Regions from separate parts of the Mesobacillus sp. ABV4_180 genome, predicted to be linked through region 2. Evidence: predicted binding sites of a transcription regulator. Region 2 holds the regulator's gene; each other region holds the start of a gene.
What was found. The regulator CtsR, encoded in region 2, represses protease genes until heat stress. The targets are predictions, from matches to a motif close to ATGGTCAATAAAGGTCAAACA.

Region 1 (4,459 bases), 3.2 Mb from region 2:
TAATATCGTTCTGGGCAAGGAGTTTCAGGGCTACAAGGGCGCCCATTCCTTCAGCCACAATATGGAATGACGTATTCAGAATCTCGCTGCGGACAATATGGCTACACAGCCGCATTGCCAGATCAACCGCCTTTTCGCTTCCCCAATGCCTGCCGTATAAATTGGAGTAAAAAACGGTATACCCTTCATTTTTCCATATGTTCAGAAGTGAACGTTTTCCTTCATTCTGCGTCCAGAAGCTGCCCTTTTTGTTTACAAAATGCCTTTCATCACCAATCGCGAGGATACCGAAACCATTTGGCCTATCAGGATAATGGATGATGTTCCACTCGGTATCCAGTTTAAAGTTCCGGCTCTCCATTTTTACCAACCCCTTTCCTACAGATTATTCATATTACTGTATGTAATTTAACAGGAAATGAAAGGGAGTTTGCCCATTTTTTATTATTAATCGCCTTTTTAACATTTTCTTCAAAAAAGGTTTCTTCCGTTTAAAGATGTCTTCGGATTTATAATAGCACCGAGTTCAGTTAAATTATATTCATTTGTGAAAACGCTTTTCATTTTATTTAAAATTCATTTATATTTTATATGGCTTGTGGTAAGATGATAAAAGATTTAAAAATGTAAGAGGTGAAAATCTTGAAATATTTTTGGACTTTATTTTGGACTTTCCTGCTAGTTCAAATGCTTAATTATGTAGCTGGCGCGATGATCGGCGTTGAGTTCGACCTGGTAACAGGCAGCATCATTTCAGTCGTGGCAACTATTATTATCCTTGTAGTTCCGGCTGTACTTCCAAATGAACCTGAAGGAAAGCATGGAATTCACTAAAAAACGTACATAAAAAAGTCATCCTGATGGATGACTTTTTTTCTATCTACTGAACATTTATTTTGATTTCATCATTCTCTACTGTGATTTCAACCTGGCTTTTTTCTTTGATGTTGCCGGCAATGATTTCTTTCGCCAGCTTCGTTTCCAAAGTCCGTTGTATGAACCTCTTCAGCGGTCTGGCTCCATAAACAGGATCGAAACCATTTTCAGCTAAAAACGCTTTAGCCTCATCTGTAATCCCAATCTGAATCTGCTGATCGGCGAGTCGAATTTTCAATGACGAAACCAATTTATCTACGATCATTTTTATTTCTTTTAACGCAAGCGGTTTGAACAATATTATTTCATCGACCCTATTTAGGAATTCAGGGCGGAAATGGCCACGCAGCTGGGACATAACCAGTTCCCTCGTTTCTGAAGATATTTCTTCCCCTCCATCCTGTCTCTCAAGCAAATGATGCGAGCCAATATTGGATGTCATGATAATGACCGTGTTCTTGAAGTCAACTGTCCTTCCTTGCGAATCTGTGACACGGCCGTCATCGAGCATCTGGAGCAGAATGTTGAAGACTTCCGGATGCGCCTTTTCAATTTCATCAAGCAGGATGACAGAGTATGGATTTCTTCTCACAGCCTCCGTCAGCTGGCCCCCTTCTTCATAACCAACATATCCCGGAGGGGCTCCGATCAGTCTTGACACGGCATGCTTTTCCATGTACTCCGACATATCAATCCTGATAATATGTTCTTCACTATCAAACAGTGACTGGGCGAGTGTCTTTGCCAATTCTGTTTTTCCAACTCCGGTAGGACCCAGAAAAATGAAGGAACCAATTGGCCGGTTCGGGTCTTTGATCCCTGCTCTCGCCCTGAGGACAGCATCTGACACAAGCGATACTGCTTCCTCCTGACCAACGACTCGTTCATGTAGGATACTTTCCAACTTGAGGAGCTTTTCCCTTTCTCCTTCGACGAGCTTCATGACAGGGATGCCAGTCCAGCGTGAAACAATCGATGCAATCTCTTCCTCTGTTACTTCTTCACGGAGAAGTCTTTCACCAGCATTGTCACTTACTTCCGTTTCTAGTTCCTTCAGTTCTTTTTCCAGGGAAGGAATGCGTCCATGCCTAAGTTCAGCTGCTTTGTTTAAATCATAATCATTTTCAGCCTTTTCCAATTCCCGGCGAAGTTTTTCCAGCAATTCGCGTTTTTCCTGGACCTTTTGTATTCCTTCTTTTTCCTTATACCATCTAGCCTTCATTTCATTCGCCGTTTCCCTAAGGTTCACAAGCTCCTTGCGAAGTGTTTCCAGGCGATGGCGGCTGGCATCATCTTTTTCTTTCGTGAGCGCAGCTTCCTCGATTTCGAGCTGCATCACTCTTCTTGTTACTTCATCAAGCTCCGAAGGCATAGAATCAATTTCGGTACGGATCATCGCGCATGCCTCATCCACAAGGTCAATTGCCTTGTCAGGAAGGAATCGATCCGTAATATAGCGATCGGACAGAGTGGCAGCAGCTACCAGCGCCCGGTCGTGGATATTGACGCCGTGGTGGATTTCAAATCTTTCCTTCAATCCTCTTAAAATCGAAACAGTGTCCTCGACATCAGGCTCCTGTACCAATACTTGCTGGAATCGGCGCTCAAGTGCAGGATCTTTTTCAATGTACTTTCTGTGCTCGTCCAATGTTGTTGCACCTATGCAGTGGAGTTCACCGCGAGCGAGCATAGGCTTCAGCATATTGCCGGCATCCATTGCCCCTTCTGTTTTCCCTGCACCGACAATCGTATGAAGCTCATCTATAAACAGAAGGATTTTACCATCACTTTTCTTTACTTCATTTAAAACTGCCTTCAATCTCTCTTCAAATTCTCCGCGGAACTTGGCACCGGCGATCAATGCACTCATATCCAGGGCGAAGATGGTTTTATCCTTAAGGCCTTCAGGGACATCCTTGCGCACGATCCTCTGTGCAAGGCCTTCAACGATTGCAGTCTTACCTACTCCAGGCTCTCCAATCAATACTGGATTATTTTTTGTCTTCCTTGAAAGGATACGGACCACATTCCGGATTTCACTGTCCCTGCCAATGACCGGATCAACCTTGCCGGCACGTACTTCCTCTACAAGATCACGACCATATTTCTTTAATACCTCATATGTTGCTTCCGGGTTTTGTGAAGTCACTCTCTGGTTCCCCCTAACTTCCATGATTCTTGCTAACATTGTTTTCCTCGATAAACCGAATCTTTTCAATGCAGCTCCCGTTTCAGAGGAAGCCGTGTCAAATGCAGCAAGCAAAACATGTTCAACTGACAGAAATTCATCATCAAACTGTTTCATTTCCTTTTCTGCCTGTGCCAAAACCTTTTGCAATGCAGATGTAATATATAATTTACCATGCTCCACGCCGCTTCCTATTACCTGCGGCTTTTTGGATAATGCTTTATTTAATTCTTCACTAATTTGCCCGGGATTGATTCCCATGCCAGATAGCAAAGTGCCCACCAGGCTGCTTTCTTGCTCAAGCAAGGCAATAAACAGATGCAAATCGTCTACTTCCTGATGATTATGCTGTACAGCCATGGTCTGGGCCGAAACAAATGCCTTCTGCAAGCTTTCCGTCATTTTATTCAAATCCAACCCAACCACTCCTTTGACCTTTTTTGACCTTTAATTAATATTATAATAAAAATTCCCAATAAGTAAAGCCATCCGCACTGGATGGCTTTCTTTGCAAATAATTTTGTTTGTTAAGGTTTTGGCATGTAAGTCCAGTGGCGATTGTGGTTTGAGGTTTCCGGAAAACGGTCTCCTGCTTTCAGCTTTATTTTTTGCGGGTTGTTAACATTGCTTCCTGTTTCACCAATTTCAATGTAAATACCATTATTGGGAGCTTTTTGCCCAGGACGGAACTGATGACTCTGACCCATTAGAATTCCTCCTTCATAAGTAATTCGGCTATTTTATTATTTGCGGATTTAATCAAAGTATTAATGTTTAATTTATCCTTCCAATAAAAAGCCATTTACGTTAAATTAGTTGGTATGGATTCAATACTGAGGGGGAGGATCTTTAATACGATATGGACAACTTTTATGACTTGATCAAATACATATTTTTAGGGCTGTTTCAGGGAATCACTGAACCGATTCCGGTATCTTCGAGCGGACATCTGGAGATAGCTGAGCATTTTTTCGGGTTGCAAATCGAAGGAATGAGCTTTGCGCTATTGGTGAACACAGCGTCGTTATTCGCCGTATTGTTGATTTATCGTGATGATATCATCCGGTTAATCGTTAATGGGATTGCATATCTTAAAAACAAAGATCCTGAAGCAAAGTCAGATTTCATGTTCATCCTTTATTTGATTGTCGGCACGATTCCAGCCGGTGTGATCGGGATATTATTTGGCGATTTCGTCGAGGACAACCTGGCGTCCATCCAAACGGTTGGTATTACATTACTAATTACCGGTATTGCGCTTTGGATGATCCGCAATATGCGCGGCCGCAAAAATGACGGAGATATACGCTTTAGGGATGCAATCATTGTAGGCCTTGCACAGGCAGTCGCATTGATACCAGGGATAAGCCGCTCAGGAGCAACAATTGTCGCTGC
Region 2 (4,459 bases):
GTGCGGCGGCTAAGTACTTCAATCACACGCTGGATTTCCTTGCTGCGGCCGATGACCGGATCAAGGCTTCCTTCCCTTGCAATTGCCGTCAGGTCCCTTGCAAGGCTATCAAGTGTCGGAGTATTAGCATTGGCCGCACCGCCTCCTTGATGTCCTGAAGTTTCATTGCTTCCTAAAAGCTGCAGAACCTGCTGGCGTGCTTTGTTCAGGCTGACTCCAAGGTTGTTAAGGACTCTTGCAGCTACGCCCTCACCCTCACGGATCAAGCCAAGAAGGATATGTTCTGTGCCCACATAAGAGTGGCCCAATTTCCTCGCTTCATCCATGGAAAGCTCGATGACCTTTTTTGCCCTTGGCGTATAATGGATTGTCTGGGACGTTTCCTGGCCGCGGCCAATCAGGTTCTCCACTTCCTTCTGGATTTTCTCTGCTCCCAGTCCCAAACCGTATAGTGCCTTCGCTGCAATGCCTTCTCCTTCACGTACAAGGCCAAGTAAGATGTGTTCTGTACCGATATTGTTATGTCCGAGGCGGATCGCCTCTTCCTGTGCGAGTGCCAATACTTTTTGTGCTCTCTCTGTAAATCGTCCAAACATCATAAGATCATCCTCCTGACTCTTCTTTTGATTCCATGTTCAATCGTTCTCTTATAAAAGCAGCTCTGCGGATATCCCTCTCATTCGGCCTTAGCGGTCCGCCCGCATACTGCTGCAAAAAACCTGGTTGAGTTAAAATCATCAGTTCATTCAATATTGATTTTGAAATATCTTTTATAAAACCCATATCTATCCCAAGTCTTAGATCGGACAAACAACGCGCAGCTTCTTTCGTCTCGATGATCCTGCTGTTGGCAAGTATTCCGTATGAACGAAACACTCTGTCTTCTAATTGTATGTTCGAAGTCTTCGCTAATGCTTCACGAGCTGACCTTTCCTGAGATATTATCTGGTTTACTACACTCTTCAAATCTTCAACAATATCCTCTTCTGATTTGCCAAGCGTTATCTGGTTGGATATTTGAAAAATATTACCGAGTGCCTCACTGCCTTCGCCGTATATCCCTCTTACCACTAAACCAAGCTGGTTAATCGCTGGCACAATCCGGTTCATCTGCTGTGTCAGTACGAGTCCGGGGAGGTGCATCATCACCGATGCCCGTAACCCCGTTCCTGCATTCGTGGGACAGCTGGTCAAATAGCCGAACTTCTCATCAAACGCATAATTGACATATTCCTCAAGCCAGTCATCAATTTCATTGGCAGCCTTCAAAGCTTCACTGAGCTGGAATCCCGGGAACAAGCATTGTATCCTGACATGGTCCTCCTCATTGATCATGATGCTGATCTCTTCATTATCAGTTAAAAGGACTGCGCCATGGATCGAGTTTTCAGCTAGATTGGGACTTATTAAATGTTTCTCAACAAGTACCCGTTTTTGCAGTGGCGGGATTTCATCCATCTTTATCAGTTCCAGCTGCCCAAATTTAGGTATGGATGTGTTTTCGGCACGCTCCATAATCGTGCCAATGACAGCCTCAGCCTCTCCATTTGTGAACAGAGTCGGAAAATTATATTCATCCAGATTCCGTGCGAACCGGATGCGAGAGCTGAGGACGATATCAGAATCAGGACCATCATCACTCATCCAGGAGCTTACAGCCTGACTGATGAACTTCTCCAATGACAAGGCTACTCCCCTCCCTCTTGCTTCTCTGATAATTTCTTTTCCAGTCCCCTGATCTGGTCCCTGGTCTCTGCAGCCTTCTCAAACTCCTCCTGGGAAATTAAACTTCTCAGAGTTTGCTTTAAATCATCAATCGTCTTCCTTAATTGAAGATCTCCGCCAATTCTCTTAGGAATCTTTCCAATATGCGTGAAATTACCGCTATGGAGCCTCCTTACAATGGGATTCAACTGGCCGCGGAATGCATCATAGCAAGTTGCACAGCCAAACCTTCCTACTTTCACAAACTGTGGAAACGTCATGGAACACTGCGGGCATTGAAGGACCTGTTCAGTTTGTAAAGCTTCCTTTTTCTGCTCCGGAAAAGCAGATTCCATATTCAACAATCCGGCAAGCAAGCTATTGATCGAAAAACCAGGTCCGTTGTTCATCATAAACATGTCGCCTTTTTCTTGTGCGCATTTTTCACACAAATGCATTTCCATTTTTTCGCCGTTTGAAAAATTCGTGAAGTGCAGCGTTGCCGGCCTTTGATTACATTCTTGGCAGATCATGCCCTCACCTCTTTATCTACTTTGCTTATTTAAATTTCAACGCCATCAGCATCGCCTTCAACATCCTCGCACGCAACTCATCGCGCTGCGGAAGTTCAATGTACAGGATTGACCTGTCAAGTACACTAAGCATGATCTTCGCTTCCCTGTCCGTGACAACGTCCTCCTCGACAATGCGGTAAATGACATCTTCAGCGCTGCTTTGCGAAATCCGTGTTTGAATCAAAGACAGTAGATCATCAATCAGGTGCGCATGGTCATAAGTCTGGACTTTGATGATACGGATATAACCGCCGCCACCCCGCTTGCTCTCAACAAGATATCCTCGTTCAATCGTGAACCTCGTATTAATGACATAGTTGATCTGGGATGGTACGCATTGAAATTTATCGGCGATTTCACTTCGCTTGATTTCAACGATCTCCTTATCGCTCATTTCCAAAACATGCTTGAGGTAATTTTCAATGATGTCCGATATATTCCTCACTAAACCTCCCCCTATCTGACTTTGACTATATTTGACATTAATTATACAAAAAAATTTTTTTCGATGCAATTAATGCATCCAGAATTATTTTCGCCAAAATTATGTATGCCAAAACATAACAATTAGGGGTGTTGTTGGTTATTATACCCATTTTAATTTAGGTGGAAACTTCTAATGAATTGATGTTAGGTATTTTTTTCATTTGGGCTGGATGACTTATTATATGGGCGAATGTGGTGATTAGTGCCTGGATGCAAGTGGTCGATATATCTGGAATTATGATCGATATATCTTAAAATGTGGTCGATAAAATTATAATTTCGCTGATATAATGCAAAATCTGGTCGATATATTTCATTTATCGCCAATATAAGCAAAGTACGAAACCAAAAGATTGTTTGCATGGAGACGTTTTTATGGTGATTTTCATTTTCTTGATTATTGGTTGGGAGATTAGTTAGAAAAAGTGAGATTCAATTGAGATAGCGCAAAGAATAATATATTCCTGTACTTTTTAAGAGGTTTCGTTTTTCTAATGCAAAAAAAGACACAAAAAAGAACAGCCATTACAGCTGTTCTTTCGTGTGCCCGGCGGCGTCCTACTCTCACAGGGGGAAACCCCCAACTACCATCGGCGCTGAGAAGCTTAACTTCCGTGTTCGGTATGGGAACGGGTGTGACCTTCTCGCCATCGCCACCAGACTATTTGGTTTGAGGTTTTGCTATTTTGCTTCGCAAAAAGCTTTATTCCCTCAAAACTAGATAATGTGTAAGAAGAATTCAAGAAGAACGAATGATCTATTTGGTTAAGTCCTCGAACGATTAGTATCAGTCAGCTCCACACGTCACCGCGCTTCCACCTCTGACCTATCAACCTGATCATCTTTCAGGGTTCTTACTAGCTTGCGCTATGGGAAATCTCATCTTGAGGGGGGCTTCATGCTTAGATGCTTTCAGCACTTATCCCGTCCGCACATAGCTACCCAGCGATGCCTTTGGCAAGACAACTGGTACACCAGCGGTGCGTCCATCCCGGTCCTCTCGTACTAAGGACAGCTCCTCTCAAATTTCCTGCGCCCACGACGGATAGGGACCGAACTGTCTCACGACGTTCTGAACCCAGCTCGCGTACCGCTTTAATGGGCGAACAGCCCAACCCTTGGGACCGACTACAGCCCCAGGATGCGATGAGCCGACATCGAGGTGCCAAACCTCCCCGTCGATGTGGACTCTTGGGGGAGATAAGCCTGTTATCCCCGGGGTAGCTTTTATCCGTTGAGCGATGGCCCTTCCATGCGGAACCACCGGATCACTAAGCCCGACTTTCGTCCCTGCTCGACTTGTAGGTCTCGCAGTCAAGCTCCCTTGTGCCTTTACACTCTGCGAATGATTTCCAACCATTCTGAGGGAACCTTTGGGCGCCTCCGTTACTCTTTAGGAGGCGACCGCCCCAGTCAAACTGCCCACCTGACACTGTCTCCCGCCCCGATCAGGGGCGCGGGTTAGAATTTCAATACAGCCAGGGTAGTATCCCACCGACGCCTCCACCGAAGCTGGCGCTCCGGTTTCTCAGGCTCCTACCTATCCTGTACAAGCTGTACCAAAATTCAATATCAGGCTACAGTAAAGCTCCACGGGGTCTTTCCGTCCTGTCGCGGGTAACCTGCATCTTCACAGGTACTATAATTTCACCGAGTCTCTCGTTGAGACAGTGCCCAGATCGTTACGCCTTTCG
Region 3 (4,459 bases), 3.0 Mb from region 2:
TTAAAAACCCCATTAGGTTTACCTCATTTCTATTTGTAAATTCATGATTCTATTTTATATGTGTTTTATGTAGTTTTCATTTTTAAACTGTAAAAATACAAAAACTTTTGGCCCGAAGTTGGACTCCGGGCCTAAAAATACGTTATTTTCTGTTGATTTTGATTGTGTCATTCTCGAGGACTGCTTCAAGATTGTCTGCATCCGGTTCTTCAAGAATGAAGTCGGCAATGGAATCCTCAAGCTGGTCCTGGATGGAGCGGCGAAGAGGGCGAGCACCGAAAGCCGGATGGTACCCCAGTTCTGTAAGTCTTTCCTTTACACCATCTGTCACTTCAAGACTGATATTTTGTTCTTTTAGTGTTCCTTTCAGTTCAGTTAGCATCAGGTCAACGATCTGAAGCAGATGTTCTTTTTCTAGCGATTTGAACTCGATGATGCTATCAAAACGGTTCAGGAATTCTGGCTTGAAGAACCCTCCCAGAGAATCAAGAATACTTGATTCATTGACAGCAGTGTTCTGCCCAAATCCTACCTTGATGGACTTGTGACCTACGCCTGCGTTGCTTGTCATGATGATGACCGTCTCCTTAAAACTTACAGTGCGGCCCTGGCTGTCCGTCAGGCGGCCATCTTCAAGGATTTGCAGGAACATGTGCTGTACATCTGGATGAGCTTTTTCAATTTCGTCAAGCAGGATGATGCTGTATGGATTGCGGCGGATTTTTTCCGTCAGCTGGCCAGCTTCATCGTGGCCGACGTATCCCGGAGGTGAACCGATCAGCTTGGAGACGCTGTGTTTTTCCATATATTCGCTCATATCCAGGCGGACCATTGCATCTTTGGATCCAAACAGTTCCTCAGCCAATGTCTTCGTCATTTCGGTTTTACCGACACCTGTTGGGCCGACGAACAGGAAGGAACCTATTGGGCGGTTCTTGGTTTTCAGGCCTGCACGGCTGCGGCGAATCGCTTTGGAAACTTTTTGCACGGCATCTTTCTGACCGATTACCTTGCTGTTCAGGTTTGCTGCAAGGTTTTTCATCTTTTCCTGTTCTTCTTCCTGAAGTTTGCCTACAGGAATACCCGTCTTCTGTTCAATGATTTCCTGGATATGCTGGATGGTAACAACAGGACGTTCTGAACTGGTGTTATTCTCCAGAGCTTTTTCAAGCTTCGCTTCTTCATCACGAAGCTTAGCAGCCCTTTCATAATCTTCTTTTTTCAATGCTTCTTCCTTTTCCATTGCAATCTCAGCAAGCCGGTTCTCGGCATCGTTATTATTTGAGTATTCAGTAACCAGGTTGAGTTTGGATCCGGCTTCATCCATAAGGTCGATTGCCTTGTCAGGAAGGAAGCGGTCCTGGATATAGCGGTGTGATAATTGCACACATGCCTTGATTGTATCTTCCGTAAAAAGAACCTGATGGAATTCTTCGTATTTGGTCTGAATTCCTTTCAGAATTTCGATTGCTTCTTGCACAGTTGGTTCAAGTACATGGACAGGCTGAAAGCGTCTCTCGAGTGCCGCATCCTTTTCAATCTGGCGGTATTCCTTCAACGTCGTCGCACCAACAACCTGAAGCTCACCGCGGGCTAGAGCTGGCTTTAAAATATTCCCTGCATCCATCGAACCTTCAGCAGAGCCTGCACCAACAAGCTGGTGAATTTCATCAATGAAAAGAATGATATTTTTTCGAGCCTGTAATTCTGAAATCAGCTGTTTCATTCTTTCCTCGAATTGGCCGCGTATACCTGTGTTTGACAGCATTGATGCGATATCTAATAAATATACTTCTTTGTTCTTCAGCTTATTCGGTACAGAGCCTTCGACAATCTTCAGCGCAAGTCCTTCGGCAATCGCCGTTTTACCAACGCCGGGTTCACCAATGAGAACAGGATTGTTTTTATTTCTTCTATTTAAGATTTCGATTACGCGCTTAACTTCTTCGTCACGTCCAATCACAGGGTCAATCAAACCCGTCCTGGCGATTTGCGTGAGGTTTCTTCCGTATTGGTCAATAAAACCATTTCCGCCCCCCGTAGTTTTAGCTGTTGCAGCCGGTTTTGGTTCAGGGATTTGATGATTCAGATCTCTTGGGATTTTGAACATATCATCGAATGGTGAGCCGCCATGTCCGCCGAATCCGGACATCGGGCTGCCAAAGGAAGCACCTATCTTTTCTTTCTCTTTTTTGTAGCAAACATCACAGAGCATTAAATGCTTCTGATTACCGTTCAGGGTTATTTTTAATTGAATATTAGCGTGTTTCTCATGGCAATTTTGACAAAGCATTTAAGTTCCTCCTTCAAAATTTCTATTTAGGAATCTGATCAGAGAATAATCTATTTGACTTTGACTATCTTTGATCAATGTAGTTTTATTATACTTTGACCTTCTTTGACTTTCAATCGCTTTGATTGTGGTAATTTTTACAAAATGTGATTGATCATTTAAAAAAAGCTCGTCATGGTTTGTCTGCATCCACATATATTGGAAAGAAGGGAGGGGAATGCTTTGAAGACAAACTGGGGTGCTGCCTTTCAAATCGCTGCAGTATATGTAGGCACTGTAGTAGGTGCCGGCTTTGCGACAGGGAGGGAGATCGTCGAATTTTTTTCCCGCTTTGGCATATTTGGTTTGGTAGGAATATTCATGAGCGGTTATATGCTTATATACATGGGTTCAAAACTGATGAGGATTGCTGCTGCAATCGGTGCACGTTCATATGAGGAAATGAATGAGCATTTATTTGGGAAGTTTTTTGGGAGGATTATCAATGTTGTCATGCTGGTCATGCTTCTAGGGGTCTGTGCGGTTATGCTGTCAGGCGCAGGTGCCGTCTTTGAAGAGCAGCTTGGGCTGACGAAATCATTGGGAATCTTTATTACAATAGCGCTGTCACTGGCTGTCATGTTTGTTGGCTTGAAAGGTGTTTTTGCGGTCAATACATTTGTGGTTCCAATGATGATTCTTTTCAGCATGATCCTTTTTTTTCTTTCTGCTAAATTGCCTGGTTTCATTGAACAAGTGGTATTTATACCGCATGCTGATGACGGGTGGAAATCAGTCGTTGCTCCATTCTCTTACACCGCGCTGAACTTGTCCCTTGCTCAGGCTGTACTGGTGCCAGTGGCTGCAGAAATCAAGGACGATAATACGGTAAAATGGGGAGGGATTATCGGAGGAATAGCCCTGACACTAATTTTGATTTCAAGCCATCTAACTTTGATCATGCTTCCAGGGTTTGAAACGTTCGAGATCCCGATGGCGGTGATCATGAAACAATTGATTGCAGGACTTTATTGGATCTTTGTTTTAATTGTGTATGGAGAGATTTTCACTTCGGTAATCGGGAATATCTTTGGTTTGGAAAGGCAAATTCAAAAATACATCAAGCTGCCAAGCTTACTCATCGTTTCATTTTTATTCTTGATTTGCTATTTCATCAGCCAAATCCATTACGGAACATTGCTTTCAATTTTGTATCCTGTCTTTGGTTACATCAGTTTGATTTTTATTGTCCTTTTATGGATGAAGCCAGTAAACCTTAAAAAATGAAGAATTGAGATATAAAAAAAGAAGGGAGATTACCCTTCTTTTTTGTGTTATTTTTTTTCTGCCATTATTGATTTAGCCATTTCGATGAATGCCTGGCGGTGGTCTGCATTGTCTTTTGTGAAAAGGGTCAGTTTCAGAGGCTGATCCTCATTTTTAATTAAGTAGGATGTTACGATGTCTGAACCATTTTTGGTCTCCATTGCCCATGCATTTTCAAAGAATGGGTCTTCAGGCGTTTCTGCTTCTGTGACTTCTGGTCCTACAGCGGACAGTTGTGCTTTGGAATTCTCTTCAACCAATGTCCATTCGGCATCAGCAGGCAGCAATTCGATTCGCATAAATACGCTGTCGTCTTCAGACCATAATAAAACATCTTTGTTTGGTTCCTCAGCAGTCAGCTCATAATCCGGCAAAACATACATAGAATAGTTTTGGTTGTCATTGTATTTTAAGAATGCAGTTTGTTCCTTTTGTTCGCCGTTAACTGTGTAAGAAAGATTTTGTTCCATGATGCGGATCAGGCCTTCTTCGTTTTTCTGTTCTTCAGACTTCTGGCCTGCCGTTTCATTTTCATTTTTTTTCGGTGCTGATGCTGGCTGTGAAGCAGGTGCTTTATCAGCTGACTCTGATTGTTCTGCAGAGCCGCAGCCCGCAATAAGGATTGCTGATAAGCTGATTACCGTGAATGGCGTTAATAATTTTCTCATATATTTTGCCCCCTGTTATCTCGAATGGTGTGTTCTACTTTTTTAGACGCAAGATTCGAATGAAAGTTACAAATCCTGTCATATAAACTAAAAGATATCATGGACAAGTATATCGGGCAATAATGAAAATGACCCATTGCCAGGGACAATAGGGTCATTTTATCAGTGGATATGCTTTTCTGCATTCATCGGA

Region 1: clpB (ATP-dependent chaperone ClpB) is a predicted target of CtsR. The motif match lies at 3,492-3,512, and genes of this name have one in related genera.
Region 3: ACXAEA_RS16660 (ATP-dependent Clp protease ATP-binding subunit) is a predicted target of CtsR. The motif match lies at 2,386-2,406, and genes of this name have one in related genera.

Annotation. Positions count from the first base shown of each region.
Region 1 is NZ_JBSWTJ010000001.1:3,409,460-3,413,918, forward strand. Features, by position in the region: gene ACXAEA_RS17475 (hydrolase) at 1-361, opposite strand, end outside; gene ACXAEA_RS17480 (YjzD family protein) at 643-834, shown strand; gene clpB (ATP-dependent chaperone ClpB) at 881-3,481, opposite strand; gene ACXAEA_RS17490 (YjzC family protein) at 3,592-3,771, opposite strand; gene ACXAEA_RS17495 (undecaprenyl-diphosphate phosphatase) at 3,924-4,459, shown strand, end outside.
Region 2 is NZ_JBSWTJ010000001.1:188,648-193,106, forward strand. Features, by position in the region: gene clpC (ATP-dependent protease ATP-binding subunit ClpC) at 1-599, opposite strand, end outside; gene ACXAEA_RS01055 (protein arginine kinase) at 604-1,686, opposite strand; gene ACXAEA_RS01060 (UvrB/UvrC motif-containing protein) at 1,689-2,237, opposite strand; gene ACXAEA_RS01065 (CtsR family transcriptional regulator) at 2,263-2,724, opposite strand; rRNA gene rrf (5S ribosomal RNA) at 3,311-3,426, opposite strand; rRNA gene ACXAEA_RS01075 (23S ribosomal RNA) at 3,527-4,459, opposite strand, start outside.
Region 3 is NZ_JBSWTJ010000001.1:3,238,213-3,242,671, reverse strand. Features, by position in the region: gene ACXAEA_RS16665 (efflux RND transporter permease subunit) at 1-13, opposite strand, end outside; gene ACXAEA_RS16660 (ATP-dependent Clp protease ATP-binding subunit) at 143-2,293, opposite strand; gene ACXAEA_RS16655 (YkvI family membrane protein) at 2,516-3,559, shown strand; gene ACXAEA_RS16650 (hypothetical protein) at 3,607-4,266, opposite strand; gene ACXAEA_RS16645 (lysostaphin resistance A-like protein) at 4,452-4,459, opposite strand, start outside.